Regions from separate parts of the Bacteroides faecium genome, predicted to be linked through region 3. Evidence: riboswitches for the same ligand, from Rfam matches in the RefSeq annotation. Region 3 holds a riboswitch; each other region holds the start of a gene.
The links. Region 3 has a riboswitch for cobalamin ahead of BacF7301_RS22485 (TonB-dependent receptor plug domain-containing protein). Riboswitches for the same ligand answer to the same signal wherever they lie in the genome.
Positions count from the first base shown of each region.

Region 1: another riboswitch for cobalamin. It lies ahead of BacF7301_RS25525 (PKD-like domain-containing protein); the one in region 3 lies ahead of BacF7301_RS22485 (TonB-dependent receptor plug domain-containing protein).
Region 2: another riboswitch for cobalamin. It lies ahead of BacF7301_RS25570 (PKD domain-containing protein); the one in region 3 lies ahead of BacF7301_RS22485 (TonB-dependent receptor plug domain-containing protein).
Region 4: another riboswitch for cobalamin. It lies ahead of BacF7301_RS25060 (anaerobic ribonucleoside triphosphate reductase); the one in region 3 lies ahead of BacF7301_RS22485 (TonB-dependent receptor plug domain-containing protein).

Region 1 is NZ_CP050831.1:6,710,547-6,718,923, reverse strand. It holds gene BacF7301_RS25530 (DUF5018 domain-containing protein) at 1-1,287, opposite strand, end outside; gene BacF7301_RS25525 (PKD-like domain-containing protein) at 1,333-3,087, opposite strand; cobalamin riboswitch at 3,250-3,485, opposite strand; gene BacF7301_RS25520 (outer membrane beta-barrel protein) at 4,225-6,984, shown strand; gene BacF7301_RS25515 (cytidylate kinase-like family protein) at 7,037-7,672, shown strand; gene BacF7301_RS25510 (putative transporter) at 7,777-8,377, opposite strand, start outside.
Region 2 is NZ_CP050831.1:6,725,863-6,734,239, forward strand. It holds gene BacF7301_RS25555 (FecCD family ABC transporter permease) at 1-240, shown strand, start outside; gene BacF7301_RS25560 (ABC transporter ATP-binding protein) at 237-992, shown strand; gene BacF7301_RS25565 (DUF5074 domain-containing protein) at 1,060-2,475, opposite strand; gene BacF7301_RS25570 (PKD domain-containing protein) at 2,509-3,429, opposite strand; cobalamin riboswitch at 3,650-3,859, opposite strand; gene BacF7301_RS25575 (DUF2284 domain-containing protein) at 4,424-4,741, shown strand; gene BacF7301_RS25580 (MATE family efflux transporter) at 4,828-6,180, shown strand; gene BacF7301_RS25585 (Crp/Fnr family transcriptional regulator) at 6,245-6,775, shown strand; gene BacF7301_RS25590 (ATP-binding protein) at 6,788-8,377, opposite strand, start outside.
Region 3 is NZ_CP050831.1:5,914,220-5,922,596, reverse strand. It holds gene tnaA (tryptophanase TnaA) at 1-344, opposite strand, end outside; gene BacF7301_RS22495 (DUF4465 domain-containing protein) at 623-1,420, opposite strand; gene BacF7301_RS22490 (YncE family protein) at 1,455-3,431, opposite strand; gene BacF7301_RS22485 (TonB-dependent receptor plug domain-containing protein) at 3,447-5,489, opposite strand; cobalamin riboswitch at 5,678-5,886, opposite strand; gene BacF7301_RS22480 (DUF5106 domain-containing protein) at 6,167-7,111, opposite strand; gene phoR (two-component system sensor histidine kinase PhoR) at 7,246-8,377, opposite strand, start outside.
Region 4 is NZ_CP050831.1:6,596,043-6,604,419, forward strand. It holds gene BacF7301_RS25035 (transglutaminase-like domain-containing protein) at 1-1,335, shown strand, start outside; gene trhA (PAQR family membrane homeostasis protein TrhA) at 1,400-2,050, shown strand; gene BacF7301_RS25045 (GNAT family N-acetyltransferase) at 2,298-2,885, opposite strand; gene BacF7301_RS25050 (hypothetical protein) at 2,869-3,057, opposite strand; gene rpiA (ribose 5-phosphate isomerase A) at 3,268-3,969, shown strand; cobalamin riboswitch at 4,161-4,347, shown strand; gene BacF7301_RS25060 (anaerobic ribonucleoside triphosphate reductase) at 4,478-6,871, shown strand; gene nrdG (anaerobic ribonucleoside-triphosphate reductase activating protein) at 6,993-7,481, shown strand; gene BacF7301_RS25070 (MFS transporter) at 7,679-8,377, shown strand, end outside.

The sequences.
Region 1 (8,377 bases), 800 kb from region 3:
TGGATTCATATTCTTCGACGTAAAAGTAATACTGCCGAAGGGCTCATCTCCCGTTATGATAAATTCTTTGGTTGAGTCATCGGCTCCTATCTGTACTTTCCCCACCTTTTTCCCTTGCAGGTTTAAATCAAAAACTCCGGTGCCATTGAGTGCCAATGTTCCTGCGATGCTCTCAATATTGTTGAGGGTGTTTTTGAGACTTTCATCACTAAAAACACTACATCCGCTTAGAGTAAGTCCGGTGGTTAGATTCTTCAATACCGGAATCTTCAGGTTTTCCAGCTTAACGGCATTCTCTATACTAAGTAAGGCACACGTGGTTAACAGAGGTAAATTGATTGTCAGCAGTTCATTCGTACTCTTCTCACCTCTGATATAAAGAGATTTATTCACTACTTCCAATGCTGGTAGCTCTAATTGAGTCATGACACCTCCAATGATCGTAAAGCCATTATCGCCATCTACTCTCTTAAGGGAGTTTACATTAAACTGCTCCATAGCCGAGGCGTTAACGGTAAAGTTTCCGCTTACGGTTTCCAAATGGGGAAAAGCTATCTTTTTATAGTACTTGCTTTCGCTAATTGTAAGATTCTTGCGAACAGAAACTAATGAGGGTAAGGTGATGTCTGTTAGTGTTTCGTTATCGGTATTGCGTGAAGTGATAGTCAGGTTTCCTGCTTTTTTCAGATTGGCAAGACCGTTCAGGTTTTCTCCTTGGTAGTATCCGCCGATATTGATATCGTCCAGTACCTCTGTCAGTGCGGACAGACCGTCCAGATTCTTGACGGGGTCTTCCGCTTTTTGAGCTGTCGCGATGGAGATACTACCTTCTATAATAGTAATGTTACTTTTGGCAAACGCATCCACTTCAGCTTGAGAATTTAAAACGAAACTGGCGGCTTCACTAACGTCAGTATGGCGAACCGTATATTTGTAAGTGCGTGAAGTCCCGTTATAGGAAGTCACCGTCAGTTGCTGTTCTTCGTTCCATGCGCTGATGCCTGCCGGGTCGGGGGTGATACTTGCCTGCTCGCTGATAGTGTAATGTGCGGTTGCACCGTTAAGCTCCGTTCCCTGAGGGGCGGACAGGATGACTTTATCGTCTACTATGGCGGCTTGCCACGTGTTTTCTCCAAGAGACAGCGAGAAAGAAAGAATATTGTTGTCTACGCCGGTAAACGGGTTGTTGTCTACGCCGGTAATCGGGTTATCGTCGTCACCGCACGCAGTCAGGAACCCGACGAAAAATATCGTCAGAAGCATTTTCCAAATTTTGTTCTTTGTCATAATCAAATTCTTTATTGTTATTTAAATTGTGTACTGAAAATAAGTTTAGAGTTGTCCGGGAGCCTTTTCCATTTGTATATCCCGGAAGCCGTAAACTTCGGTAGATACTTCACCGAGAACTCCCGCTTGAGACTGGACGCCTGTCTGTACTTTTATAAAGTCTATATAACGCAGATTGACAGGAGTTCCGTCAGGATATATGGCATTCTTTATCTTGAAACCATTTCCTATGGCATTGGCATCGTGGTTATCTCCGTCAGAGAGGAAGTCTTCACCGTAGTTGTCGGCATATCCCCACTCGTAAGATTCGTTACTCCAGATTCCATTATTATTGAGGAAGGTTCTTTCTTTAATCCGGGTGCCGCGCAGTTCATAAGAGTCTCCCTTCAGCCAACCGGGGAAAGCCGGTCTCAAATCTGTAGTTCCTGTATTGCCACGGTTGTCTATCCACTGTACGGGCATATTGTAGGTAGGGGGGCGGTAGTAGGTGACGGAATAATTCTGCCAAGTGGTAGATTTGCCTGTTTCGCAGCCTTTCAGTTCATACCATGTGTCGTCCGGCAGTCCGTTTCCGTTTTCATCCTGCATCACGTAGACTATCCCCGGCTCGGAACTTCCGTTGAAAGCATTGCCTATGATTGAGAAGTCGTATTGGTTGTTGTCGCTAGCGCTGGCATTATAAACGCTATGATCGAACCCTACAACGATGTATCCACCCCATGCTCCCAATGAGACATAATTGTCTACTTCGTTCATCCGGGTTTCGGCATAACGGCATGCTTCTGCTTCCGTCTTTCCGCTTATTTGTTGTACGAACTGTCCGGGTGCAGGCAGAAGATTATATACCGTTACTTTGCTGCTCGAACTTCCGGCTTGCGGAGCACGGTAACGGGCTGTTTCGTCCGATTGCAGGCATTCTATGGTTTGTGCAGCCTCTGCTGAAACATCGCCGTCTGTTCCCGTTACTTTCACTTTGTATTCTCCTGCTGCCGGTGGTGTAAAAGTAAAGGTTGGTTTTGTTTCGTTCAGGTATGGTTCTCCGTTCACTTCCCATGCGTAAGTGGTATTCTCTGTGTTGTCCGTAATAATAGGAGCTACACAGGCGGCGCGTCCTGCGGGTACAGTTTGACGTTCGTTCTCAAAAGTAATATTGAGCTTTCTTTCGGGTGCTACCCGTATGGTCGTTGTTGCTTTCCCGGGGCCGTCTTCATTCGTTACTGTAAGAGTTATATTAAACGAGCCTTCTTGTGTCGCCACGAATGTGTACTCTTCTTTATCACCTATGATAGCGCCTTCTTCATTCGTCCACTTATAGGTGCTGCCTTCCGTGAAGTTTACGGCTGACTTGATAGTAACACTTTCTCCTACATACGTAGAATAATACTGGATTAACGATACTGACGGAATCATCTTGTCCATAACGTCTATCCGGAGTTCTTCCTGGGCACTTCCGTTTTTCGCGTCTACCCTGAAAGTGAAGAACTTTTCCCCGTCTGCCGGCGATGAATAAGTGAATGAGGCGTCTGTACTGACAATCTTGCCTTTCTCGTCCTTCCATGTATATACGGGATCGGTGGCGTTATCCACAACAGGGGTAATAGTGATATCCTTTAGTATTTTCACAGTATAAATACCGGTACCATTGTCGAAAGTAATGACAGGTGGGTTCTTTCCGTCTCCGCCCGGAGTGATAACTCCTTCGTCTTCTCCGAGATTGCGGTCATTTCCGCAAGAAGCAAGAGCGGCGATGCAGCATAGCATTAGTAACTTAGCGATTGTTCTCCAAAATTCATTCATCATAAGTCTCTTTTTAATTGGGTTATAAACAAGAGTGATAATGAATTTTACATGGAGCGGCAGATATCTCCGGCAAGTGTAGTCATGAAAGGAATCTTCTCAACCGCACACGATATGTGTTGTTGAGAATAAAACTTCGAACTGCTTCCCGTATGCCGCAGGAGTAAAATTCAATCGAAAAAGGTAGGTCTTCTGACTTATTCCCTTTATTTGTAGTGCCTTCCCAGTGAAAAAATCCCAGTGACAAATTACTACAAACTGTACTGCTTTTCAACAGCAGTACGGGAAAATACAGCAGCGGATACTGTTACCGATTCACACGGTATTCCCTTTTAATCTTCTATATCGTGACATCCACAAGGAATGTAATGCATAGAAGAACCAAATTCATGACGACAAAGATAGGCATATTTTTTACATATAATGTCTTTTGTTTGCTGATTTTTTTATTTCAATTTAATATGTGTCAAAGATATTTAGATAGTAACAAAGTGAAAAATGTTCTGTTTTTAAGATTTTCTTGTAGATAACTGAAAGATAAAAGTCTATTTTAGGAAGAAAATTGTATTCTCTTCTGCATGAATATGCGAAATATCTCCTTGAAAGTGTATATGGGAAGAATAAGCATACGTTTTTGAATATTATAAATGTTTGCTTGGTCGGTGAGTATGATGAGTTTCCTTTTAAAGGAAACCAGTGTTTCTTTTAAAGGAACGGGGCGATGCCTTAAAAGGAAGGTTTCGTTGCATGAAAATGAGCCTGTTTTGACTGTCGGATAAGGCTCTTTTATGCTGGTTGCTTTTGCTTTGTTGTTGTTTTATATTTGATAAATTGTATGTAGAATAGTATGTTTGATGTGATGTATGTTTGTGTTTTCTTCTTTTTTTTATTAAACCTGATGGTTTTAGACGTATATCTCTTTCTTTCTGATTCTTTGTAGTTCTTATTCTTTCATCTATTTGCATATTATTCTGTTTATGAGTGGAATTTCCGTAAGAAACAGATATCAGACTGTTCTTTTTTTAATATAGGGATGCTACCATTCTTTTTTTCAGATTTATCATAACATTTCGGGACTCTTTTATTAACTTTGTCCGGTTTTTGAAATAAATTGAATTTAGGACTTAACTACTATATGATATGAATGTTTGTAAGTTGGTGGGATTACTTTTACTGCTGCTTTCTGTGCATACAGTTTCATATGCCCAGCAGGTGAGAACTGTTCGGGGAAAAGTGCAGGCGATGGAAACCGGTGGTAATAAGAAGCAGCCCTTGCCTTCTGCAAGCATCGTTATCCTGGAGAAGAATGACTCTTCGTTTGTGAAAGGTGCGACGAGCGACCGAAATGGTCGGTTTACTCTCAATTATCAGTCGCAGAAGAAAAAGCAATATTTGATGAAGGTTTCTTTTATGGGGATGCAGTCGGTGTATCGTGCGCTGGGTGATTCCGCATCGGTGAATGTCGGCACGGTGGTGCTCAAGGATGAGGATATCCGGATTGATGAAGTGACGATTACGGGGAAATTGAAGGAAGTGGTGATGGAAGGGGATACGACCGTTATCAACGCTGCTGCCTATAAGACTCCCGAAGGGGCTTATCTGGAAGATTTGGTAAAGCGTGTGCCGGGACTGGAGTATAATAAGAAAGATAATTCGTTGACTTACAACGGTCAGCCTATCAGCGAAATCAATGTTAATGGGGAGTCCTTCTTCTCCGGAGATAAAAAGACAGCGCTCGAGAATCTGCCGGCAAACTTGATTAGTAAGCTGAAGGTGTACGACAAGAAATCAAAAGAGGAAGAATTTACGGGCATCAGTTCGGGAGAAAAGAAATATGTGCTCGATCTGCAAACCAAGGATGAACTGAACAAGACTTGGCTGACAAATGCGACAGTAGGGTATGGCAATAATAAGAAAAAGGATTTGGAGGGACAGGTGAACTATTTTAGCAAGGACGGACAGAACCTTTCTTTTATCGCACGTTCTACCAATCGTTATCAGAACAGTACATATAAGGATAATATAAGTAATACCGTCGGGATGAATGCGACGTATAAATTCGGTAAGAAGTTCACACTGAACGGAAATGTGAATTATGATTTCAACCGGAATGGGAATGTTACTTCCATGTATCAGGAACAGTATTTGAAAACAGGTAATCAGTATTCCGCGTCTGCCAATGAGAACAACTCTAAAAGCCGGTCGATAAATTCAAGTCTTATGGGATTTGGAGAATTGGATAAACGTACACAGCTCCATTTCAACGTAAACTTCGGATCCTCTCCTAATCAGAATGAAAGTTCCAGTCAGAGTGCTTCTTTTGACGCTCCGCCCAGTGTGAATCATGAAAGGATGTTCGATGATTTTGAATCTATCCCCGAAGATATAAAGGTGAACCGTAGTGAGAACCGCTCGCTCTCGGATGGGAAATCCAATAATGCCAGTTGGGCGGTAGGGATTATGCGCCGTCTGAATGAGAAAGGAACAACCTTGGGATTGAATATTATGAATTCTGAATCGTGGGGAGATAATGAAAGTTTTTCACTGTCACAGACTACGTATTTCAAGCTGAAGGACAAGCATGGAAATGATTCGGTGCTTTATCGGAATCAGTATCTGGATTCTCCCCAACGGAATAATTCGTGGCGGGTAGGGGTAAGCTTCACCCAGCCTATCGGCAAGAAGATACATTTCCGGGCGGCATATAATTGGAGTACCCGGTATGAACGGGACAATCGTTCTACTTATGATTTGTCTTCATTGCTCCATTCAGATGTTTTCGGTGAATTGCCTTCCGGTTATGAAACCGGATATGTGGATAGTTTGAGCAACCGGAGTCATAGCCGTAGCAACGGACACGACTTGAATGTGGGATTCAATTATTCGGATGATGTCTGGATGTTTAATGCATCGCTGGGTGTCACTCCACAAAAACGTACCATTGACCGGAAAGTAGGGACGCTTCACGCAGATACTGCGATGAATATCATTGACTATCAACCTATGCTCTGGGTGGGGTGGCAGAAAAAGGAGAAAATGCGTGTCAACCTAAGTTATGACGGAAGGACGCGGCAGCCTTCCTTGTCGGACTTGATGCCGCTGACGGATAATAGTAATCCGTTGTACATCACTCGTGGAAACCCGGACTTGAAGCAGATGTTTATTCACAATATCCGTTTGAGCTTTCAGTATCCTTCCAAAGGCATGTCGGCTAATGCGGGATGGCAGATGGAGCAGAACAGTGTGACGCAAGTGATGCTCTATGATGTACAGAGCGGTGGGCGGGAAACGTATCCTATCAATATCAACGGTAATTGGAATACCTATGGAAACGCAAACTGGTGGAAGCGTTGGGGACATTTTTCTTTAAGGCTGAATTCGGGGGGAAGGTATAGCAACCGTGTCAGTATGGTAAACGAGGACAGGAATGTGCAACCGGAGAAGAGTACGACGCGTGATACCGCGCTGGATTGCGAAGTGAGGACGGGTTATCAGCCTGCTTGGGGCGGACTTGAACTTGCCGCTTCCTGGAATTACCAGTATTCGCTTAATTCCTTGAATGATAATGATAACTATACCCGCTATTATAACTTCCGTTTTGACGGGTATGTGGATTTCCCTTTCGGTTTGCAGTTGCGCACGGATGCCGCTTATATGCTGCGTAGCGGCACGAATATTCAGAAAGGGGAAGATGACGAGATTGTATGGAACGCGACTGCTACTTGGCGGTTCCTGAAAGAGAAGAAGGCGGAATTGTCGGCTCATTGGGCGGATATATTGGGGAGAAGGAAAAGTTTTAATCGTATGCCTACTGCCGATGGCTTTTATGAGTTCCGCACGCAGGAAATTAAAGGATATTTCATCGTTACTTTCAAATATAACTTTCGTCTGATGATGTGAGTTTTAGAAAAAAGTCGTATGTTTGCTACCAAACCATAAAACAAAATGTACTATGAGCGGTAATTATGTAATTAACATCGGTCGACAATTGGGTAGCGGCGGCAAGGAAATCGGAGAGAAGTTGGCAGCTCGTTTGGGAATCGACTTCTACGATAAAGAACTGATTAATCTGGCTTCCGAAGAAAGCGGCCTGTGTAAGGAATTCTTTGAGAAAGCGGACGAAAAGGCTTCGCAAGGTATTATCGGGGGATTGTTCGGTATGCGCTTCCCGTTTATCAGTGAAGGGGCGATGCCGTGCACTAATTGTTTGAGCAATGATGCTCTGTTTAAAGTGCAGAGTGATGTCATCCGTCGTTTGGCGGCAGAGAAGTCCTGTGTGTTTGTAGGACGTTGTGCGGATTATATCTTGCGCGAGCATCCCCGTTGCGCGAATATCTTTATTTCGGCTTCGAAGGAAGACCGTATTGAAAGGGTTTGCCGGATTCATCAGGTGAATGAAGAGGCTGCAGAAGAGATTATCGAAAAAGCGGACAAGAGACGTTCGGAATACTATAATTATTATAGTTATAAGACTTGGGGGGCAGCAGCTACTTATCATTTGTGTGTGGACTCTTCTTCACTGGGAGTGGAAGAAACCGTGCGGTTTGTGGAAGAGTTTGTGGTGAAGAAATTGAAGTTGATACTATAAGACGATAGATAGTACAAAACAATACTGATATATGAAATAAATAAAGCCGGCGTAATTCTGTAGAAGAATATAGCCGGCTTTACTGCTTATATGCTAAGCTCGATTTACATCATTGCCAATAATATCATCTGTCCCGTCAGAATACGAAGGAACATAGATAATGGATAAACGGTAGAGTATCCTACTGCGGGAGCATCGCTTGATGTTACCTGATTGGCATAAGCCAATGCGGGCGGGTCGGTGTTGCTACCGGCTATCAATCCCATCAGGGTAAAGTAGTTGACTTTGCAATACAACCTTGCGATAGCACCAATGATAAGCAACGGAATGACTGTGATAAGGAAACCACAGCCTACATATAACAGCCCGTCACCTTCGACCACCGTCTGCACGAAGTTGGCTCCGGCATCTATGCCGACACTGGCAAGGAAGAGTACGATACCAATTTCACGAAGCATCAGATTGGCACTCATTGTAGTATAAGTCACCAGGTGAAGTTTGTGCCCGAAGCGTCCGATAAGAATAGCTACTACCAGAGGACCACCGGCTAATCCCAGTTTCAAAGGAGTCGGCATGCCGGGGAATGCGATAGGAAGGCTACCCAAAAGGATACCTAAGAAAATACCGACGAAGATAGTCACGATGTTCGGTGTATCCAGTCGTTTCAACTGATTACCCAGCACACCTGCGACGCGGTCTACCGCA
Region 2 (8,377 bases), 810 kb from region 3:
GCTTTCTGCGGCCCCGTAGGTTTTATCGGACTGGCTGTGCCACACATCACGCGGCTGCTGTTCAATAATGCCGACCACCGATTATTAGTCCCCGGCACAATACTGACAGGGCTCATCAGTATGCTGCTCTGCGACATCATTGCAAAGAAATTCACATTGCCGGTCAATTGTATCACCGCCTTGCTGGGTGTTCCGGTCATCTTATGGGTAATAGCTAAAAACTTGCGTATAATAAAATGATTCAACTCAAGGAATTAACACTAGGATATGGCCAACGCGTATTGTTGGATAAGGTTTCTGCCCAAGTCTCCGGTGGACAACTCATCGCCTTACTGGGACGCAACGGAACCGGCAAAAGCACCCTTCTACGTGCCATAATGGGACTTGAAAAAACGCAGACAGGAGAGATCATCCTTCAAGGAGAGAACATCGCTTTGCTGAAACCGGAAAGGCTTGCCCGGAATATCAGTTTCGTAACTACCGACAAGGTGCGTATCGCCAACCTCCGTTGCGAAGATGTTGTCGCACTGGGACGTGCTCCATATACAAACTGGATAGGACAACTGCAAACGGAAGACAAAGAACGGGTAGCCGAAGCCATGCGGCTGGTAGGCATGACAGACTATGCAGAGAAGACAATGGATAAGATGTCCGACGGCGAATGTCAGCGCATCATGATAGCCCGCGCACTCGCACAAGATACTCCCGTCATTCTGCTTGACGAACCGACTGCTTTTCTGGATTTACCCAATCGCTACGAACTCTGCCTGCTTCTTAAAAGACTGGCACAGGAAAAAGGAAAATGTATCATCTTCTCTACACATGATTTGGATATCGCCTTGTCACTTTGCGACTTTATCATGCTGATAGACAATCCGCAATTATATAGTCTGCCTGCCCGGGAAATGGTAGCCAGCGGTCATATAGAAAGACTATTCAGAAATGAGTCTATCACATTCGATGCTCAGGAGATGAGGGTACGGATAAGATAAAAAGCTTGTCGGTTTCTTAGTGAACCAACAAGCTTTCATTAACTATTGAAAATAAATTTTATTACAGTCAACCAATTACAACATCCACACGTACTGTCTTTTCTACGCGTTTACCATTAGATATAGCAACGACTTTACACAGTGTGCTTCCTTCTACAGTTTTCGCAGCCACAGTAAGAATTCCTTTTTCATATGTGTAAGAGACAAGATCATTTTCCGCAAATTCAACTTCACGAATAATAGCTGTAGACATATTATCCGCATCTACAATCTTCTGATTCAAATCCACAGCTTTCGTTTCTCCCGGGATCAAACGAATCTGATTCACTAAGATTTCAGGTAAGTTGGCATCTTCAAAGAAAGGCATGGCCGGAAACCAATAATAATTTTCATCTCCTGCACCGGCATAACCGTCGGCACTACCATTATCACCTTTCACAACTATCACTTTATCAACATTACCATCAGCTTTAACAATATGTACCCAGTTAAAACTTCCGCTATTTCCCCAACCGCTTCTTTTTACTGTCAGTACTAAATTATCAGAGATAGGGTCTACCCGTACACCTGCGCCATAAAATGCCAATTGCTTATCTTCATCATCTTTGCCCAATACATAAAAACTTGTATTAGCAGTCCCACTGTCAATATCATACTTTATAACATTAGCTCCCTTCGTCCAATATAATACATTCTTCTGGGTACTTGCACAAAGACTTCCGGCATTCCATGAACCCCACGAAACAGAGATTGTCATATTGTCCGGATAAGCAATTTCTTCCTGCTCCAAAGTCTCCGGATTTATTTTAATCAGGTTGGCAGAAGTTGCAATCCATACATTACCGTCTTTACTACGAGCTAATGTACAAAAAGAACCATTCAGTGTTTGTTTGATTGTTCCCGTTTCAGGTTCTACAATATAGACTGAAGGCGCTGACAACACAAATACATACGAACCTGCATAGCACATCGACCCTATCTGTCCAGTGATTCCTTCAACAGGGTCGCCCAATGTAAGATTCTCAATGTCGAACTTACGGACACCGCCATTATAGCCAATATATCCCAGTTTGTCATTGATACCCAGAAATGAACGTCCATCTCCCCCCAAGTTAGTAAACACAGTCTTCTTTTTCAAAGTCTTAGCATCGGCAACCACCAAACGATTTCCCTGCTTAGAGACAAAATAAGCATTATCTCCCCATATAGTAGCAAACTGAGTAGTTGCTCCAAAAGTTTCATTTTCTCCATTTACTGCACGATAAGCGCGATAAACTATCGTACCGTCATTCTTAAAATAGTTAACAGTCCCATTGTCGTGTCCATACCAATCTTCATTTGCAACATAAAATCCATTTGAAGGCACTAAAGCGGAGGGAGTGTCATCCTCTAATATTTTACCTCCATTATTATCATTTTCATCAGAACATGAAACGAGACCGACACACAAGGCGACTACCAACCACACGAAATACTTTTTCATAAAATTCTCTTTTGATTATTTCAAGTTATAAAATCATTTATTTAACAAATGCAAATCTTCTACCCCACAGACTTCAGTGGATGTATCTCCAAACCACCCACAGGTCTGCCTGACACCTGTATATATTTTCACAAAATCAACTCCCGGCAAATCGACTTTATTTCCATCCGAATCTACCGCCCAATCAATATCAAATGTACTGCCTTCTTCTGTGTTCAAGACATTGTCGGCATATCCCCACTCATAGGCATAAAGCACCCAATAAGGATTCCCTTCACTATATTTTTCTCCTTCATTTACTCCATTATCAGGTAATAATGTTCCCTTAAAAGTCAGAGTTTCACTTTCAGTCCATTGTGGATAATAGAGTGCATCTGCATGATAACTGATTCGTTCTATATAACCACTCCCAGTGTAGTTATCTGTCCATCGGATATATTCTTTATCTGGTGTATTTTCGTCTGGTTTATAATAAGTTATCTCATACTTTTTTTTAGTGGTCGGTTTATAATATTCACTACCAGCCAACTCATACCACTCATCATCATCCGGTTTCCCATTCTTATTTTCATCGTAGGCCACCATTACTATCCCAGGTTCAGCACTTCCCCCTTTACCGGGAGGATTAGGATTGGGATTATCGTTTGCATAAAATGCATTACCCAATACACGGAAATCACGCTGACCGGATACATTCTCAATTGTATGGTCGAAACCGACAACAATATATCCCCCAAAGCTACCTAATGACACCATTCCCTTTTTATTATTTCCAATAGCATGGAGAGCTTTTTGATTCATTGCTTCCTGCGTATCTCCTTCTTTCCATACAGGAATTGAATTAGTAAACTGCCCCGGTGCCGGACAAAAATCCAATACTTTAGTCACATACGGAGAATATACATCCGGAGATTCATAATCCCTGTCATTACCGGAACAGGCAGTCAACGCCATTCCACCCATCATAGCCCATGAGAAGGCTACTAAAAGTTTCACATTCTTTCTTTTCATTTTATTCGTTTTAAACTCAATCTGATTCATTCAAATACAAAAAGATTACATGCTGATACAGCACGCAATATCATAGAAATAGCGACATAGCAATCTCTAACAGTTTTATACCTGATTTCTACTGGAAATAAATTGCATTTTTGGAACTTTACTCCCGGAAAGCCACAAAAATTCCATTTTGGCAGGTCTTCTGACTTACTCCATTCTCCTGACGCCCTTCCCGTCCCCCATTATAGAGACAGTGGATTGAGTATTGCAGGAAAACTGTAGCGGAGCTTACAGCAGCGGGTCTGTTCAAGATTTGCACCTGATTCCCTTTTCACCACTCCTTCCGTAGCATCGGAAGAGTGACACCAAAATTTCCGGGCACAAAGATATACAAAATAACATATGTATTAAATAAAACATAAACTAAATATTTGCTTTATCCATTATTTCGCTATATTCATCCCCTAATTGGCTTCAGATAGCCATCATATCAACCGTCTGAATTAAAAGGAAACCAAGTGAAAATTCCAGATAGTTCCGAAGCCGTGAAGTTCCATTCAACTTCTAGGTATTTAACTTTTGCCACTAACCGATTGCGATAGAAAAAGGTTGGGGAAGTACCAGGAAGTCAGAAGACCTGCCAACCATATCGTAATAACTGTTTTTACTCATCTGTGCCTAAAAATTCCCATTTCACCTTCCGTATCCTCTGCTATGGGCATACTCATTTCGATACGATACTGAATCTTTACAGAAATCGAATACATTTCCCCACTGGACATTTATTCTCAATCTTGCTATCCTCCCCACCATCTTTTCGCTATTTCTTCGATGAATAAAGGGTTTACGGATAAAGGACAACAACTTCACTTGTAAGCGATTTGTTTCAAAAAATGTTCCTTCTAATGAAACTATTCGTTTCTCGGTGTGGAACACTCCGTCTCAAGCAGTGAAACACTTCGTTTCACACCGAGAAACAAAGTGTTTCAAATGGTTATCCAGAATAACGACATCATATTCCCCTCGGGATGCCGAGAAGTTTATTAGCTTTTGCCGGCAGTGCGGGTGTTATAATACTTGTTGGGCATGCCCACCTTTCGCCTTTGACGTAGACCAATATCTTTCGCAACATGAACTGGCTCTAATTATCGGAACCAAAATCACTCCTTTATATCCGGATAAAATCACGGATAGCATTTCTTACGGCAACAGGCGGATGAAAACGGAACGTAAGCGGACGGATGATTTTTTATTGGAATCCAACTGACCAGGCAGAATTTACCAAATGGTAATTTTTATCTCCTTCCATACCTCTACCTTTGTACCCGCTTTAATAAAAAAAGATAGAAAGTTATGAAAGATAGTATAGATTTCGGCAGTATGGACATCTCCACGTTATTCCGTAAATTACTGATACCTACAGTCCTCGGAATGGTTTTCTCCGCTATATTCGTCATTACGGACGGGATATTTGTGGGAAAAGGGATTGGTAGTGACGCACTGGCAGCCGTCAATATCACAGCACCACTTTTTATGATTGCCGCCGGTGTCGGGTTGATGTTCGGAATCGGCGGCTCGGTAGTTGCTTCCATTCATTTATCGCAAGGCAAACGGAAGGCAGCAAGTATTAATATCACTCAGGCACTTGTTTTCTCCGCACTCATTATACTGATTATGTCGGCTTTGTGCTTCTACTTTGTGGAACCCTTGGGACGATTTCTCGGCAGTTCGGAAAAACTGCTGCCGCTTGTGATAAAATATATGTTATGGTATCTGCCTTTCCTTGTGTTTTACGAGTTATTGAGCACAGGTATGTTCTTTATCCGCCTGGACGGTTCGCCCAATTATGCCATGATGTGCAATGCCGTAGCAGCAATGCTCAATATCATATTAGACTATATTTTCATTTTCGAGTTTGGCTGGGGAATGATGGGAGCCGCCTTTGCCACCAGCTTGGGAACAGTAGTAGGGGGACTTATGACAGTGGTTTACCTTGCCCGGTTCTCCCGTACTATCAGTCTGTACCGCATCAAGTTAAGTCTAAAAAGTCTGATGCTGACATTGCGTAACGTCAGCTATATGATAAAGTTAGGAACTTCCGCTTTCATCAGCGAGGCATCTATCGCCTGTATGATGTTTCTGGGAAACTACGTTTTCATCCGTCATCTCGGAGAAGACGGAGTAGCCGCATTCAGCATTGCCTGCTACTTCTTCCCTATCATCTTCATGGTCTACAATGCCATTGCGCAATCCGCCCAACCGATTATCAGCTATAATTTCGGAGCCGGACAACCCGGACGTGTCAGGAAAGCTTTTCATCTTGCCCTCCGAACAGCTCTAATCTGCGGAATCAGCTTCCTCGTTATCACCGCTCTATGCCGCCAGGAAATTGTCGCATTATTCATCGACCGTAGCTATCCGGCATTTGATATCGCAGTGAACGGTATTCCTTATTTCAGCATCGGATTTATTTTCTTTGCAGCGAATATGATAGGAATCGGTTATTATCAAAGCATCGAACGGGGACAGAGGGCTACTATCATTACCCTTCTCCGAGGAATCGTCTTTATGCTAATCGGGTTCTTTGCTCTACCACCGCTTCTTGGCGTGAAGGGCATTTGGCTCGCCGTTCCGCTAGCCGAGTTACTGACAACACTTTATATTATCGGAATTTATCTAAAAGATCATTTCATTGTCCGCCAATGATGAGTATCTTTGCTGCATGGATGCATTCATTGAGAAACTTTGCGGCAAGTATAAAGTATAAGAAATCGATATACAGACTTTACTGGACTGTATGGAAGAAGTACATTTCAAAAAAAGGGAATTAATAGTCCGCGAAGGAACAAAGAACAACAACCTTTATTTCATAAGAACAGGAATCTGGCGGGCATATTACCATAAAGAAGGAGTAGATACTACTATCTGGTTTGCTTCAGACGGAGAAGCCGCTTTCTCCGTCTGGGGATATGTCGATAATGCCTATTCCCTGATAAATATTGAAGCGATGTGCGACAGCGTAGCTTATCGCATTTCCCGTACCGCTTTGAACCAGTTATTTTCTTCCTCTATCGGACTCGCCAATCTGGGACTTCGCCTCATGGATCATCAATTACTCTTACAGGAGAATTGGCTTATCAATTCCGGAAGCCCGCGAGCCAAAGAGCGCTACCTCACTCTTATCAAAGAGACTCCGGAATTACTGCAATATGTCCCACTGAAACATATCGCATCTTACTTGTGGATAACGCCACAATCGTTAAGCAGGATTCGGGCGGAAATAGCTTCTTCCGTCCAATAACCTTATGTTTTCCTATACCCTCAACATATCCTCCAACTCTTTTTTCTTGACCGGCTTTGTCACGAACGCATCGCATCCAGCCTTCATGGCCTCAACCCTGTCAGAATCGAAGGCATTAGCAGTCACCGCGATAATGGGAGTAGTCTTATCAAACGCCCGTATTTTCCGTGTGGCTTCAATGCCATTCATAACAGGCATTTTCATATCCATTAAAATGGCATCATAATGATGAGCAGCGGCTAATTCCACAGCCTCTTTCCCAGTAATGGCACGGGTTAGCTCTACATTTTTCAGAATGGCTTTTACCAACATAAAGTTGCTGTCGATGTCTTCGGCAACTAATATGGACTTCCGTCGAACCCCGTCTGCCTGTGGTACATCCGGCTTATTCATCAACAACCCTGAAATTTCGTCTGCGGGCTTTGCCTTCGTCTCTTCTTCAGTATCCGCTTCTTCAATCTCCGCTTCGCACGGAAACCAAGCCCAAAAGGTGCTGCCTTTTCCTTCGTCGCTATCCACACCGACCTTACCACCCTGCACATCGACAATTGCCTTACAGATAGCCAGTCCCAATCCCGTTCCTTGCGTAAAATCATCCAGTTTGGCGAAACGCTGGAACAATTTGCATTGCTTTTCTTTCGGAATGCCGCACCCTGTATCTTCCACAAATATCCTGACTCCTTCGTCGACATATTCGTATCCCATACGTATATATCCCTTTTGGGTATGCTTGATAGCATTGGTAATAAAGTTCGTTCCCACTTGTACCAAACGGTTCTTGTCCAGATTCACCCTGCAACTCTTATACGGATTATATCCGAGAAACTCGACTTCGGAGTTCGTGCATCGTTGCTTCAACGTTACATATGTCTCCTTGAATGTTTCCGACAAATCGAAAAGTTCCGGTTTCAATTCCATAAGCCCGGATTCTATCTTCGACAAATCCAGAATATCACCTATCAGCCTTAACAACAGGTCATTATTATTATTGATAATATTAATAAACTCTTGCCGAAGTTCCGGTTCTTCCGTCGTTTGAAGCAATCCCGAGAAGCCCACAATGGCGTTCAACGGAGTACGGATTTCGTGGCTCATATTCGCCAGGAAAGCAGATTTCAATTTGTCAGCCTGCCGTGCATCTTCCCTTTCCTGCTCCAGGAGCTTCTGATAGTTCATCTGTTCGGTGATATTCAGCCTGACGCCCAGATATTTTATCACCCTGCCGGTTGCATCCTTATCCATCGGCACGCCGCGCACTACACAATATTGCCAGTCCGAATCATATTTGGTCTTCATCTTCACAATGAAGCGGTATGTCTTTTCCTCTCCTTCAGCCATAATCCGTGTGGCCTCTTCCAGCAAGTCCCATTCGGTTCCGTCCTTTTGGAAATAGCTGTCATAAGTGTTTATCGAAATAGGGGCACCGTCTTTATAGTCGGCTACCGGGTCGTTATAAGAAGTAAATACCAGCGTCTTGCAATCAAATTCCCACATCGCCATACGGGCTGTCTGAATGGCAAAACGAAGTTTTTCGACGGTGTCATTCAACATTTTGTTGTTATGCACCTCTTTGGTAATATCTTTCTGAGTCCCCAGTATGGC
Region 3 (8,377 bases):
CCTTCGTGTACCAAATAGGAGAAAAGTACATTTTCTGCGGCACGTCCCTGGTGCGTCGGAATGATATACTCAAATCCGGTCAGCTTCGTAATCATCTCTTTCAGTTTGAAGAAGGATGTCGCACCGGCATAACTTTCATCGCCGAGCATCATTCCAGCCCATTGGCGGTCGCTCATGGCTCCTGTTCCTGAGTCGGTGATAAGGTCTATATAAACTTGTTCTGATTTGAGTTGGAAGACGTTGTAATGTGCTTCTTTAATCCATTGCTCGCGTTCTTCACGAGTACTTTTACGGATGGGTTCTACCATCTTTATTTTCCATGATTCAGCAAAAGGTAATTCCATTGTAGTATATTTAAGTGTTTTACTTGACGAATGTAGTGGTAATTTATGAAAGATACAAGGATATAATAGCTTTTTGTTAGTGGTGCGATAGCGAAATATTTCTTTAAATGCAGGAGTAATGAATATAAAAAGGAACTTTGATATGAAAAGAGTCAGACTTCGGAAAAGGAAGCCTGACTCTTTAGAATTATACAGTCAATTGAATGTAATTATATGGTTTATTATTTACAATCAATAAATTGAAAGGGTATAATTAAGGTAAATCGAACGGTTGTTTTTTATTTTTCGATGAGAGTGATACCGTCAAGGCAGAAATAAGAAGGAGTCATCATTCCGAGTTCTGGGTCTGTATCTGATGAATTCATTTCAAATTTAATGTAGTCAGCATTGCTGATATTACTCCAATCGAACCATTCCCATGTGTTAACTATTTTTTGTTTGTTGTCACGGAAATCTGCCAAATAGAAATCAATGCGTCCGATAACACTTCCATCTGCTTTGTATCCTACTGCTGTTAACGTAAACCAGTCCCCATTAGTGAAAGGTCCTTTAACCATAGAAGATGAGCCATCATTTCCATCCTTGATAGCAAGATAAGCATATGTTGTGTTTGTTACCCATGCACCTTTGAGCTCATATTTTTCGGTGTTGAGATTAGTGATTTGGGCAGGGGTGTAGCTATTGGTATTTGATGTTAAATAGGTTTTTCCGTTTTTTCCTTTTCCTGTTATAGCACTGATATTACTATACCCAGCGGTTGTAATATTAGTGCAATTAGTATAAGTGAATCCACCGCCAAAACTTGTACTACCTTGGTAACTACTGTAGTAATGTGGTAATTCTATTAGATTTTGAGGGTCTTTGAAATTGCACTTCGTATAGTAGCCATCTACTTCTCCCTCTGTTGTTTTAAATTCAGATTCAGCTTCAGTTAGTAGGTTCTCGAAACTAATGACAATTTCTTTTTTGTCACCACCTTTTGTTTCATCATCACCCCCTTTTGTTTCATCGTTATCATCACTACATCCGCAAAAAGCGAATATGGATACTAATAAGAATAAAGATAACTTTTTCATGTTTCTGCTCTAATTTTAATTATTAATTGTTTGATTATTTTTTGTAATGTAAGTTTTCTACTGTGACGACTTCGGTAGATATTTCTCCTGTCCAGCCTATGTCCTGATTGACGGCGGTATAGATTCTTACGAAGTCTATTTGGTCTAATAATACAGGTTGTCCGTTTTGGTCTACAGCCCGGTCTATTTTAAATTGGCTGTATTCGGTTCTGTTGGGATGATTGTCTGCATATCCCCAAGGATAACAATAACCTACCCAAACATTGCCTTCTTCTACGGCATTGTCTTTTAGACGTGTCCCATGGAAAGTTATTTCGTTTTCTTCTATCCAGTTCGGATAATAAGAATCTTGTTGATGGAATGTGTTACGTTTGACGAATCCCTCTTTTCCTAAATTATCTTTCCAGCGGACATCGCCATTGGCTGGTTGGGGACGATAATAGGTGATTGCGTAATTACGTATTTCTGTATCTTTTCCGTACTCACTACCTGCCAACTCATACCATTCATCGTCAGGTATCCCATTATTATTTATATCTTTTGAGACTAATACAATTCCCGGTTCAGCACTTCCACCAAGTGCTCCTGTTCCAGTGTTATTGTTGTAAGTGGCATTTCCCCATACCTTGAAATCATATTCCCCTTCGATATTAGGGATTGGTTGAGGAAATCCTACTGTTATTGTTCCACCGAATCCGCCTAATGAGATAACTGATTTTTTCTTTAGCTTTTCTGTGGCACGCTCTAAAACTTGTTCGGCAGTGAAACCTGTCTCATAAGCCGACGTACTCGTATTGATAAACTGTCCGGGAGCTGGCTTATACTCCCATACTTTATTGGCGAAAGCCAATGAATTTTCAGCTTCTTCGGTATTATCATCAATGTCGCTTTGTGAAGCCTTGTCGCTGAATGCAATCGTGTTCGGATTCAGTCCGATATTATTCAGACGGAATTGCAGTTGTCCTTGTTGGTTAAAACAGAGCAAATCTCCGTATATGGTGTAATCATAAGCATTTGTGATATACACGTTACCACTATAAGGATTCACATTGATTCCATAAGGAGTATCGATACTTGTTCCATCCGTGATGAAATTCTCACGAACGGTTTTTCCTGTTTTCAGATTGAATGCCTTGATAGAAGATGTTTGCGTACTATAATTGTAATTGTATAGATAGGCAATCTCTCCGTCAATGGCGAAGTTCTGTACTTTCTCATTGTAATGAGTCACTCCATTTGTCAGGCAGTCTATTTTTGCAAAGTTATAATTTCCTGCTTCTACATCTTCTCCACGGGTTGCTACATAAACGGTTGTTCCATCCGTTCCGGCTACAATCTTGCCCGGATTCGGTCCTACTGTAATTTTATTGATTTCTTTGAATGTGGCGATATCGACCACAGATACAGTATTGTCTACTCCCAGACCGGATGCATAATCCAGTCCGCCGGAATTGGAAACATATAACTTTTCGTTTTGTACACAGATTCCATCGGGATTACGTCCTACGGAAGTGACACCGTCTATGGCGAGGGAAGTTGTATCAATACGTGTCACTGTTCCGTCATAAGAACACACATACGCTTTTTCTTTATGAAAGGCGATGTATCGCGGTTCACGTGAACTTCCGTTTTCGGTCAGCATTTGAATTTGCTTCAAGGAATTTCCTGTACGGAAGTCTATTACTTCCACTGTACTGGAGACATTGACAATGACATATATCTTGCCGCCATAAATGGCTAAATCATTTGCCGTATCTCCCAATCCCCGATGATTGATTGTATTAAAATAGTTGCGCACCATTCTCTGGTTTCCGAAAGAGAAACGCATCAATGAACTGTTATTCTGATTGAATAGTCCTTCACATAACGCATAGAGCTCGGCTGTATCTGTTTCAGTCGGGTCACCTGCAATGTCAGAAGTGAAAGGCTTGTCTTCCATATCATCACAGGCAGTGAATAATAATAGGATGGGCAGGCAGAACCAAAATATATATGTCAATTTCCTTTTCATATCAGTATCCTGCTTTTAATATATTATTTTTAGCGTTGCTCTTACCGAACGTCCCGGCATTGGGAAGTATCGTACAATCTCGTAATTTTTGTCCATCAGGTTCAATACTTCCACACATAGCGAACTTGTAACTTTTCTTATCCGGAAGTCGCGGCTCGCTGAAATACTATGGTCACTGTAACTATCCAGTCGATTTGCTGCGATATTCTGTCCTACTGTATAGCGTTTTCCTGAATAAAGGAATGAGTAAGATATATTTATCCATGGTGTCTCGAGGCCTGCTTGTCCAGAGGCAGAAACACGGGGAGTATAGGCTATCTGATGTTTATAAGTCGATTTATCCTTGTTCGAATTAGGGTCAGTGACATCCAACGCCCGTTGGTATGTATAATTGCCGGACAGGTTGATACGGATTTTCTCCCAAGGCTGGAGAGACAAGTTTCCTGTGGCGTCAATTCCTTTAATCTCCACACTTCCCAAGTTTCTCATGCTCCATATCGCAAGGTTCTTGGTAGGATAAGCAATGATTTTATCCGTTACTTTGTTATAGTATGCATCAACGGTTGCCGAAAGATAAGGAATGAATGTACATACATTCTTGCTATAAGTCAGACCGATATTATATTGCTTTGCATTTTCAGGTTTCAGTTTGGTGTTTCCCACTTCCTGATAATATAAGTCATTGAAACTTGGCAGGCGGAAGATGTCCTTATAGAAGGCACGGATACGGAACTCTTCGCTACGGAAAGGCTTGAATGAAGCGCTGATATAAGGCGTCAATTTGCGGTGATTGCCGGCACTTCCGCCTTCCTTTACATCTTCGTTGATGATAGTCGCCAAAGCGGATGCGGAGATTGTGAGCCAATCATTCACGTATTTTCCTGCAAAAGCTGTCAGCCATGAATAGCGGGTGGGTTGCGCAAAATTAGTAAGATTAGTATCCATTGTATTGATACTCCCATCCGTCGAAAGGGAAAATGAAAGATTGCTCAATAATCTGTATAATACCGATGCGGAGAGATAGTACTCCTGTTGGTAATAACTGTTTTCCGTTTTTCCTAAAGAGTTTTTGGTGTCGGGGTCCAGGTAACGCTGATAGCTCCAGTTCCATTTGGCGGAAGTCTGCAATACCCATTGTTGGCTGAACTCTTTCTTGTATTGGCTTTGTACAAATGTATTCTTGTCCCACAGGTGTTGTGAGGAATAGTCGTTATAAAGTGTAGTAGCTTTCGGTAATCCTCGGGAAGATTGGAAGTAATAGGCTTTCAATCGCCATTGTTCTTTGTCGGAGAAGTTGCCGTAAAGTCCGGCCTCGGTACGGAAAGTCTGTACGTCGGTATTCTTTCTTTTCTCCCGTGACGTCAGGTCACCCTCTGCATTTCCGTAGTGCAGGGTATATGGATACTGTCCGTCTGAAGACATCCATTCGGCATTGGCTGTGACTGTCCACTTAGAATTGAGTTGTTGCTCTAACAGAACCGATGGGTTGACCAGTCCCCATGAGCCGGTCTTGAAAGCCGCGCTGATATTCGTACGTTTCCCTTTTTTGAAACGGGGAGTAAGTGTCTGTATATTCAGTATTCCTGCCGAAGCGAAGAAACGTGCCGGCTGGAAGATATTATCAGTCTGACCGTTGCTAAGTGATAACTGGTCTACATTATCGAGCGAGAAACGACCGATGTCAATCTGTCCTGTCTGGCAGTCGGTTACGGTGATTCCGTCATAACCCACGGCTGTGTGTTGTGCGCCCAAGCTGCGTATGGATACGGTTTTCAGTCCGCCGATGCCACCGTAATCTTTCACGGTTACTCCGGCAAAATGCTTCACGGCGTCAGAAACTTGCAGGGCATGCAGGTTTTTTAGTGCATCTTTGGAAAGTACTTGTAGCGGAGCGGTAGAACGTATCTCTCGTGTTTGGTAAATATCGGAAACTGTAATTTCGGGGATGGAGTATGTATGTGCTGTATCTACTTTTTGCTGTTGTGCGAAAAGTGTCGGGAATAAAAGCTGGCAGCAGATTACTGCACAGATACTCTTGTATAGCCTTATATGTCTCATCCTTATCCTACTACTGGTCTATTTTTTCACTTTTAAAAGTGTCCGGGCGAAATCCCTTCGACCGGACACGCATAAATAAACTTGGCAGAGTTTATTAATTAAAACACACTTTCTCTGAATCAGAGTGATGAATGAAATGATAGACGGATTGTCCGGTTCATTAGACTCAACGCTTTTTCCTCGAAAGCAGTGAAATTGGGTGCACGGCAGGTCTTCTGACTCGTTCCTGTTGCGGGCGCCTTCCCAGAAGTTTCTTTCCAGTGGCTAAAAGTAGGTTGCTCGCAACACATTTATAGAACTTACAGCAGCGGGACTGTTCAGGATTTACACCTGATTCCCTTTTAATCGCTTTCCTCGTATGTTTTGAGGTCTGCGAACCAATGCGCGACAAAGATAGGGAGTTTATTTGGCTTTTGCAAAGGGGGCGTTCTTTTTCTTTCGTCTTGATACGAAAGAAAAAGAACCAAAAAGAAAGAATCAAGGCTGCGTTTTTTCAGCTACTCCGGTGTTTTCTCCGGCTAAAGGGCAGAAACTCGCTACGCTCAAACAGTCTGCCCTTCTTAACGCCGAAGAAAACACCTGCGCTTGACGCTGAAAAAACGAGGCCGGGAGACCATGCGGCGTGGGCACGTGTGTGGGTGGTGTGGTGTGGGCGGTGTGGGTGACGTGGGAGATGCTTATTGTTCGCCTTTCATTAGCAGGTATTCTTCGATGGTTTGCGCGGGAGCATCTTTCAGAAGTACTGTCTTATCCTTGTTCAGAAGGTAGAGGGTAGGGACGGCTTTCAAGTCATACAGTTGTTGTTCCTTGATAGCGAAGGTCTTGTCATATCCGTTAATCCATTCCTTCGGGAATTCATTCAGATGTTTCCGCCATTCGTCCAGTTCTTCGTCGGGGTAGATAGAGAGGATGGTCAACTTCTTTTGAGATAGAAGCTGATTGATGATAGGGGCGTTTTTTAATGCTTCGATTGTTTCCGTGCAGGCATGGCATCCCGGGTTATTGATAAATAATAAGGTATAGTCCGATTTCTGTTGATAAAGAGAGCCTTGCGCACCGGAAGCTAATGTATAGTTAAAATTCAGAGCTTTGGTTCCGATACGGTTTTTCTGAGCCAGTTCACGACGGGCTTTCGGACGTACCTTTTCTATTTCTTCCAGTACGGGAGAAGCTAGCATGGCATCCAGTACAGGGATATAAAACTCTTCGTTACGCATCGGAGAGTTAGGGTCGTACAGATATTTGTCTGCCAAGTCGGTGATGTAAGTGAATACTTTCTTATCCACATTTGTCCGTTCGATTGTTTTCCGTATAGCTTGCTGTGCAGTTTCCAATGGAACATGGTTCAGTATATCACAATAGTCCGCCCAAGCTTGTTCGGTCACTTCGGGGTGATGGATATAATTGGTATCGGCAAAGTTTACGTTATCCCAATAATGCTTGACGAGGAAATCCGCCCGTAAATCCGGGGCTGTCAGCATCGGCGGGATGGTTGGTAATGTGAAAGTCTTGATAGTATCCTGTGCTACTTCGGTTTTGTTTAAGCCGGAAGCATTGCCGTTTTTGCAGGCACAAAGACAAAGGAGACATACAACAGGAAGAATATTTAGATTCGTTTTCATAATTGGCTATTATTATAATTGAACTTCTATGAATTACATAGAAGACAAAGATAATGCCTTTTCATTTTATACAAAGAATTTTTCTTCCTTTTCTTCTTTGTCTTCTTTTAAAAGAACCTTGCTTCTTGAAAATCTTATTTCTCCTTTGCCAATGTAAAGACAAACTCCAGTCCGCCGCCCTGATTATTTTTGGCAGAGATGATGCCGCCATGGATAATCACTGCATTCTTCACGATAGCCAGTCCCAGACCCGTTCCGCCTAATTTCCGCGAACGGCCTTTGTCTACACGATAGAAACGCTCGAAGAGACGGTTCAGATGTTCGGGGGATACGCCTACTCCCGTATCGGCAAAACTGAAATAATAGAAACTCTCGTCTTCACGGAAACAATTGATATTAATCTGGATATTCGTTCCGGCATATGCGATGGCATTATCCATCAGATTGCGGAAGATGGAATAAATCAGGGAATAATTTCCTTTGACCTGTATGCTCTTCTTTAAAGAATTAACCACCGTGATATGCTTCTCGTCCAGTTCCAGTGAAACTTCGTTGATGATATTTCCTACCAGTACACTGATATCCACCCGTTCCATGTCAATCATGTTGGCAGCCTCATCCATGCGGGTAAGTACGGAAATATCACGCAACAAGCGGCTCAACCGATTGCTTTGCGCATAGCAGCGTTCGAGGAATACATTAATCTTCTCTCGCGGTATATTCTCGTTATTGACGATAGTCTCCAAATACCCTTGAATACTGCTGACAGGCGTTTTCAGCTCATGCGCGATGTTCTGTGTCAACTGCCGTTTCAGATTCACTTGTTCCTCTTCCTGGGTGACATCATTGATTGAAATCTCAAAGCTTGCATCCTGGAAGATGATACATTCAACGATAAACGTGCGTCCGTTCTTGTTGATGGTGATAGACATTCGCTTTTCGTCTTTCCCTCTTGAACGCTGTTGCTGGTTCTTATTAATAAAATGTATAATCTCTTTCAGTTCGCTGATGGCAAAGACCTCTTCCGTAGTTTCCAGGTTAGAGTCCGAAATCAGGTTGCTGTATTGGGTAAAGAGATTGTTGACAAGAATCTCCTTTTTGTCTTTCGTAAATACTCCCAATCCTTCGTGAGAAATCTGAAGATGGGTAATCAGCTTCTCGCGTTCGATGTAGAGAGCTTCTTTCGTCTCGTGCAGCCGCTTGTAGATTTGGATGATATGCTGCGATATTTCTCCCAGTTCATTGTGCGGGAAAGCCGATTGCATC
Region 4 (8,377 bases), 680 kb from region 3:
GGAAAAGGAATAGAAGCGAAAGAATCCACCGGCCCCGAAGGTCAGCAAGTGATAGAAGTCACCGCACACCAACTGTCTCCCATCCTCAGGGAACCTTTCGGCCCAAGCTCCGCCGAATTATTCCCCCGCGTCTATTTCGCCCCTTCCGCTTTCAAGTACGACAAATCCGAAGGAGACTTGAGCACCTGGCAAAAATACGGAGAATGGCAGTACCAACTGCTCGACGGACGCGACCAGCTCACCGACCCTTTCCGCGCCAAACTGCACGAGCTGACCGCCCACTGTTCCACCGACCGGGAGAAAGTGAAAGCCGTCTACAACTATCTCGCCAAGACTACCCGCTACGTCAGTATCCAGTTAGGCATCGGCGGCTTGCAGCCTATCGCCGCCGCGGACGTCTGCCGCACGGGGTTCGGCGACTGCAAAGGCTTGTCCAACTACACCCGTGCCATGCTGAAAGAGCTGGGTATTCCCTCTACTTATACAGTCATCAGCACCACCAACGAACGGCTGCTCCCCGACTATTCGAGCGCCAACCAGATGAACCATGTCATTCTGCAAGTCCCGCTTCCGCAGGATACGCTCTGGCTGGAATGTACCAATCCGCAGCTTCCTTTCGGCTACGTCCATCAGAGCATTGCCGGACACGACGCCCTATTGATAGAACCGGAAGGCGGCAGGATACACCGTCTGCCCACTTATCCCGATTCGCTGAATACGCAATGCATCGTCGCCGACGTCACCCTCTCCCCCACGGCGGAAGCGAAAATATCGGTCAACGAAGTGTCCCGCCTGTTCCAATACGAAGACGAAGCGGGCATCGTGTACCTTCAGCCCAACAAGCAGAAAGACCGCATCCGTGCGGACATCAACCTGTCTCAAGCTGATATTCTGAACCTTCAAATAAAGGAGTGCAAAGAGACAGCCCCGTCCATCACCTTCGACTATTCCGTCAACAGCAACCAATACGGACATAAGACGGGAAACCGCCTGTTCGTCCCCGCCAACATTTTCAGAAAGGGATTCAGCGTCCCTTCCGTCACGAAGCGCACGTATCCTATCCATATCAACTACGGCTATTCGGACACGGACAGTATCCGCATCCGCCTACCGGAAGGATATGCCATCGAAGGTCTTCCGAAACCGATTGACGTGACGAGCAAATTCGGGAGTTTCCACTCCAGTGTCGAGGTGAAGGACAAGGAGATACATATCGTTCATCGTTTATTCATGCCGAAAGGAATTTATGCTCCCGATGAATACGAGACATTCATCGGCTTCCGTAAACTGGTGGCAGGGCAATATGGTGGCAAAATCATTCTAAAAAAGGAATAAGTGGGATAATTCGTTACGGAAAATAAAGTATCTTTGCGACTCAATATTTCAAAAAAAGAGAACGTTGGAAAACAAAAGATACAATAATATAGAAGAATGGGCGAATACGCTCAGTCATGGGGTAGGCATCCTGTTGGGAGTCGTAGCCGGATATTTCTTGCTAGAAAAGGCTTCCGTGAATGTCGAAGCGCAATGGGCAGTGCCTTGCGTCATTGTCTATCTGGCAGGGATGCTTTCGTCTTATGTCAGTTCCACGTGGTATCACGGCAGTCGTCCGGGGAGAGTGAAAGAGTTGCTCCGCAAGTTCGACCACGGTGCTATCTATCTCCATATTGCAGGTACTTATACGCCTTTCACACTGCTCATACTACGGCATGCAGGCGGATGGGGATGGGGGATTTTCTCTTTTGTATGGCTGTCGGCTGTTGTCGGTTTCATTCTCAGCTTTAAAAAGCTGAAAGAACACAGCAATCTCGAAACGGTCTGTTATGTGGGGATGGGCGCTTCGATACTGGTCGCCTTGAAACCTTTACTGGACCAGTTGGAGATGGCAGGAGCCGCTCCCGCTTTCTGGTGGCTGATAGGCGGTGGAGTTTCTTATATTGTGGGAGCTGTATTCTACTCATTGCGCAAGCCTTATATGCATGCCACGTTCCACCTGTTCTGCCTGGGCGGGAGCATAGGACATATCATTGCAATCTGGCTGATTCTGTAACGAAACGTAGGGACAAAAAAAAGGCTATCTATCCCAGACAGCCAATCTTTGTTAACCTTAAATCTAATACTATGAAAAACACAGTACAAAGATACGGACTTTCGGCTTATCTCCAAATTTTCGGGGCAAAGCAGGATGATTTATAACACGGTTTAATAGAATACAGAGACTCGTTAACATTTAACGCTGTTAGGTTAAAAATTAACTAACCACTAAAATAATATTTGAGATAGAAATCTGTTTACTCCTAGATATACTCCAATAACGATTTATACATTTGTCTCGACTCTCTATTCACGTCATTCATTGTGAGATACTTAAAACCATTATTTTCATAGAATTTTATAGTTCGTTGAGTATTATCATTAATAGCATCTACAGTTATAAACTGACAGCCAGTCTTGTTTTTCCTAATAAAACTTTGTACTAATGACCTGATAAGAAAAGTACCAATACCTTGATCTTGAAAATCTTTATCCACGGCAAGTCTTCCTATTTTTGCTGCTGGATACATCTTTTGGTTTAAAAATCGTTCCCAAAAATCAAACTCAATTTTATCTCTACAACCTTCCATCTCATCAGCAAAATCCTGGCGATCTGATATCTTTAACAAATCATTGGCAAGGCTGTAATAAGCTATTATCCGATTTTCAGTTTCCAGCAACGTTGTCGTATAGCGAAGATACTTTAAGTATATTTTCGAATCAGCAAATAAAAAATCGTTCAAATCGGTATTCCCGCAATTGAACGACTTAAACTCATAATCTGTATTTAAGTGGGTTACTGTTACTTTTCCCTGTTTCAGCAACTCCCAAAAGTCAATAGAATGTTCCACCAGAAATCGATACTAACAAATTATAACTTTTTTCCATCTCTCTGATTTCCTTTTTCTTTGCAGCCTTTTCTTCGGGCGTAAGCTTCTTGGTAAGAGATTCCAAAAGTTCTTTTCTAAATCTTTTAGCATCCTCACCTTTTATAGTAGGAGTATTTTGAATCGGACGTGCCATTATTTGATTATCAGTATATTTATCTTATTGATGCTACAAATATACACACATACAATCACACATACAAACAGAGCATCATTAAATCCACCTTAAGCTATAACTATTTAACGAATCAGACCATTAATCCGTTAATTAGTTAACACATTAACAAATAAACAAACCTATCCGTTCAACCGTTATATATATTAGAGAAATATAAAACGCAAACCTATGGACTGGGAAAATTATCTGATAAAGCAGCTTCAATGGTCGGACACCATTATCAACCGTGAAGCGAAAGAACACGTAGCCCGCGAGATTGCCGCAATAGCCAAAAACGGGGAAACCATCGGAGCCGGTTCCGGCTCCACCGTCTACCTGACACTGTTCGAACTGGCACGGCGGATTCGCGAAGAGCACCTGCATATCGAAGTTATCCCCGCTTCCAAAGAAATCTCCATGACCTGCATACAGCTAGGTATCCCCCAAACCACCCTCTGGAACAAACGTCCCGACTGGACTTTCGACGGAGCGGACGAAGTAGACCCGCAGCAGAACCTGATAAAAGGTCGTGGCGGAGCCATGTTCAAAGAGAAACTGCTCATCCGGAGCAGCCGTAAGACATTCATCATCATCGACCCCGGCAAACGGGTCGACCGGCTGGGAAGCAAATTCCCCGTTCCCGTGGAAATCTTTCCCGATTCACTGGCTTATGCAGAAAGCGAACTGCAACGCTTAGGCGCATCGGAAATCATTCTCCGTCCCGCCCACGGAAAGGACGGGCCAATCTTTACAGAAAACGGAAACTTCATCCTCGACACCCGCTTCAGCTCCATTGACGATTCCCTCGAAGAACGGCTGAAGAAAATCACCGGCGTCATAGAAAGCGGACTGTTCATAGGTTATGACATTGAGGTTATCGTGGCGAAATAAAAATCGCCTACCAGCCACCCATCTAAAAAACAGAGTTTTTTTAGTCCTTTCCTTAAGAGCAAAATAGAGAACTTCCCACAAAAGTATTTTCTTAAAAGTTTTCCGTTTTGGAAAACTTTCTGTATCAGAGAGAAAGAAAAGTTTCCCAAAATTTAATGTTAAAAGCTAACCGGGGTATTGGATTATCTTCTATCTTTGTACCCGTTTTCGGAGCTAAAAAGAGGTTTAGTCAATGAGGGAACGCTGTGCAAATCGGCGACAGTACCCGCTGCTGTAATTCTCTGTGAATCCGCACACTATGTCACTGCACCGGTAGGTGTGGGAAGGCGCTGCGAGGGAGAGATAAGTCAGAAGACCTGCCGGAAAGAATTGAAAACTGAGAATTGAGAATTAAAAAAATAAAGACTGGTTATACTAAACGCCTGCATGATTATTGGATTCTCTTTCTTCATTTTTCAATTTTTAATTTTCAATTATTAATTTATTAAAGCTTTCGGGAGTTAAAGTTATGAACTACGCGGAAATTTGTATCATCAAACGTGATGGTAAAAGAGAAGATTTCTCTATCAGTAAGATTAAGAATGCAATCAGCAAGGCATTCAGTGCAACGGGGATTCAGGATGAACAGCAGTTGGTGGCTGACATCACGATGAATGTAATCAGCCAGTTTGCCACTCCTACGATTACCGTAGAGGAGATTCAGGATTTAGTGGAAAAGGCATTGATGAAGGTGCGGCCGGAAGTAGCGAAGAAGTACATCATCTATCGCGAATGGCGGAATACGGAACGGGACAAGAAAACCCAGATGAAGCACGTGATGGACGGTATCGTTGCCATTGACAAGAACGACGTCAACCTGAGCAACGCTAACATGAGCAGTCACACCCCTGCCGGACAGATGATGACTTTCGCATCTGAAGTAACCAAAGATTATACTTATAAATATCTGTTGCCGAAGCGTTTTGCCGAAGCGCACCAGTTGGGCGACATTCATATCCATGACTTGGATTATTATCCGACCAAGACGACGACTTGCATCCAATATGACATGGACGACCTCTTTGAACGCGGCTTCCGCACAAAGAACGGCAGCATCCGTACCCCGCAAAGTATTCAGAGCTACGCAACGTTGGCGACTATCATTTTCCAGACCAACCAGAACGAGCAGCACGGCGGACAAGCGATTCCTGCTTTCGACTTCTTCATGGCGAAAGGGGTGGCTAAGTCTTTCCGTAAGCACCTGGCTTCGTTCATCAATTTCTATGTGGCGATGGAGAACGGCAGTCAGGCGGATGAGAAGGCAATCCGCACGTTGATTAAGGAGTATCTGCCGTCTATCAAGTCTACCGAAGCGGAACGCGAAACGCTGCGCATCGCGTTGATAGCCCTGCAAATCATTATAGATAAGGAACACCTGGCACGCATCACGGAGAAGGCATACCAGCAGACCCGCAAGGACACACACCAGGCGATGGAAGGATTTATCCACAACCTGAACACTATGCACTCACGCGGCGGTAACCAGGTGGTGTTCAGTTCTATCAATTACGGTACGGACACTTCTGCCGAAGGCCGTATGGTGATTGAAGAATTGCTGAAAGCTACCATCGAGGGCTTGGGTACCCGGGGCGAGGTTCCTGTATTCCCGATTCAGATTTTCAAGGTGAAAGACGGGGTGTCTTACTCGGAAAAGGATTTTGAGAAAGCGATGAAAGCGGAGAATATAGAGGACGCGATGAAAGACAGTTACGAAGCTCTGAACTTTGACTTGTTGCTGAAGGCTTGCCAGACTACTGCAAAAGCGTTGTTCCCGAACTTCATGTTCCTCGATACGCCTTTCAACACGAACGAGAAATGGAAAGCGGACGACCCGAAACGTTATATCTACGAATTGGCAACAATGGGCTGCCGTACACGTGTGTTTGAAAATGTGGCGGGAGAAAAATCGTCTTTGGGACGCGGTAATCTTTCTTTCACCACGCTGAACATGCCGAGACTGGCTATCGAAGCCCGTATCAAGGCGGAGAACCTGATAGAAGACGAACGCAACACGGATGCTATCGAGCAGAAAGCAAAAGAGATTTTCATCGAATCCGTACACAATATGGCTGCTTTGGTAGCCGACCAGCTTTACGAACGTTACCAATACCAACGCACGGCACTGGCACGCCAGTTCCCATTCATGATGGCAAACAACGTGTGGAAAGGCGGTGCAGAGCTGAATCCGAACGAGCAGGTAGGCGATGTATTGCGCAGCGGTACGTTGGGTATCGGGTTTATCGGCGGACACAATGCAATGGTAGCTCTTTACGGTAAAGGGCACGGTCACAGCCAGAAGGCATGGGACACGCTGTATGAAGCCGTGATGGAAATGAATAAGGTAGTGGACGAATACAAGGAGAAATATAACTTGAATTATTCGGTACTGGCTACTCCTGCCGAGGGACTTTCTGGACGTTTCACGAAGATGGACCGCCGGAAATATGGAAAAATCCCCGGAGTGACAGACCGTGATTATTATGTGAACTCATTCCACGTAGACGTGAAAGAGCCTATCAGCATCGTCGAGAAAATCAAGCGGGAAGCTCCTTTCCACGCCATCACCCGTGGCGGACATATCACGTATGTGGAACTGGACGGGGAAGCGCAGAAGAATGTGCGTGCCATCGCCAAAATCGTGAAAGTGATGCATGACGAGGGAATCGGCTACGGCTCTATCAACCATCCGGTAGATACTTGTCACAACTGCGGTTACAAAGGGGTGATTTTCGACAAATGCCCTGTCTGCCAAAGTGAAAGCATTCTCCGTATGCGCCGCATCACCGGTTATCTGACGGGCGACCTGAGCTCTTGGAACTCTGCCAAACGGGCAGAAGAGAAAGACCGCGTAAAGCACTTGTAGAAGTTGAGAGTGGAGAAGGGAGAGTTGAGAGTTAAGGTAGAATCAGAGATGATGGTACCCTATTTCGAGCTTCAACTCTTCCTTCTCTTTTTTAATTTATAGTTTCTTATTCTAATTTGCAATGACAACTCTCAACTCTCAACTCTCAACTCTCAACTTATTAGGGACTTATCCCGAAACGATAGTGGACGGTGCAGGTATTCGGTATTCTATTTACCTTGCCGGATGCTCTCATCACTGCCACGGTTGCCACAACCCGGAAAGTTGGAATCCGAAGGCGGGGGAACCGTTGACGGAAGAGAAGGTTTCATCTATCATTAGGGAGATTCAGGCGAATCCGTTGCTGGATGGGGTGACTTTCTCCGGTGGGGACCCTTTTTTTCATCCGGAAGCGTTTCTGTTGCTCGCCAAGCGGGTGAAAGAAGAGACGGGGATGAACGTGTGGTGCTACACCGGTTATACGTATGAGGAGATTCAGGCGGAACCGCGGTTGAAGGCTGTTCTTCCTTACATTGATGTGTTGGTGGACGGACGTTTCGAGCAGTCGCTCTTTTCTCCTTATCTGGAATTTCGTGGCAGCAGCAATCAGCGGATTCTGAAATTAAAGTAATTCCGAAGTTGAGGTAAATCTGAGCTGAGGTAAGGATATCCCCCAGCACTAAAAAAACTTATTTTTCAAAGGAAACAAAAACACCTGTACGATTGTTTTGTTTACTTTTACAGAAAGAAGATAGTTCTGCAAGAAAATATAAATTCTATAAAAAGAAAAAATTCACAAGAAGGAAAATTCTACAAGAATAAGTTTTTATGGTACAAACAATAAATACTGCTCATATATCTGACGAATCCGACGGATTGCCGATGCCCAAACGAATTTGGGCGGTGGTATCCGTCGGATTCGCTCTTTGCATGTCGGTGCTGGACATCAATATAGTTAATATCGTATTGCCTACGCTTTCGCACGACTTCGGAACGACGCCTGCCGTGACTACGTGGATTATCAATGGGTATCAGTTGGCAATTGTCATTTCTCTGTTGTCCTTTTCCGCTTTGGGCGAAATAATAGGTTATCGGAAAGTCTTTCTTTCGGGCATCGGGTTGTTTTGTATCACTTCGCTGATTTGCGCGCTGTCCGATTCGTTTTGGACGCTGACGGTGGCACGTATTTTCCAAGGGTTCAGCGCTTCTGCCATTACGAGTGTGAATACGGCGCAGTTGAGGTATATCTATCCGAAAAGCCAGATTGGACGGGGGATGGGGATTAATGCGATGGTGGTGGCCATATCGGCGGCAGCCGGGCCTTCCGTGGCTAGTGGTATTCTTTCCATTGCCAGTTGGCATTGGTTGTTTGCCATTAACGTTCCGTTAGGAATCACGGCATTAGTTTTGGGTATCAAGCATTTACCAAAGCAGGAAGAATTGTCGAAACGGAAATTCGACTATATTAGTGCCATAGCGAATGCGATAACTTTCGGGTTACTGATTTATACATTGGACGGATTCGCG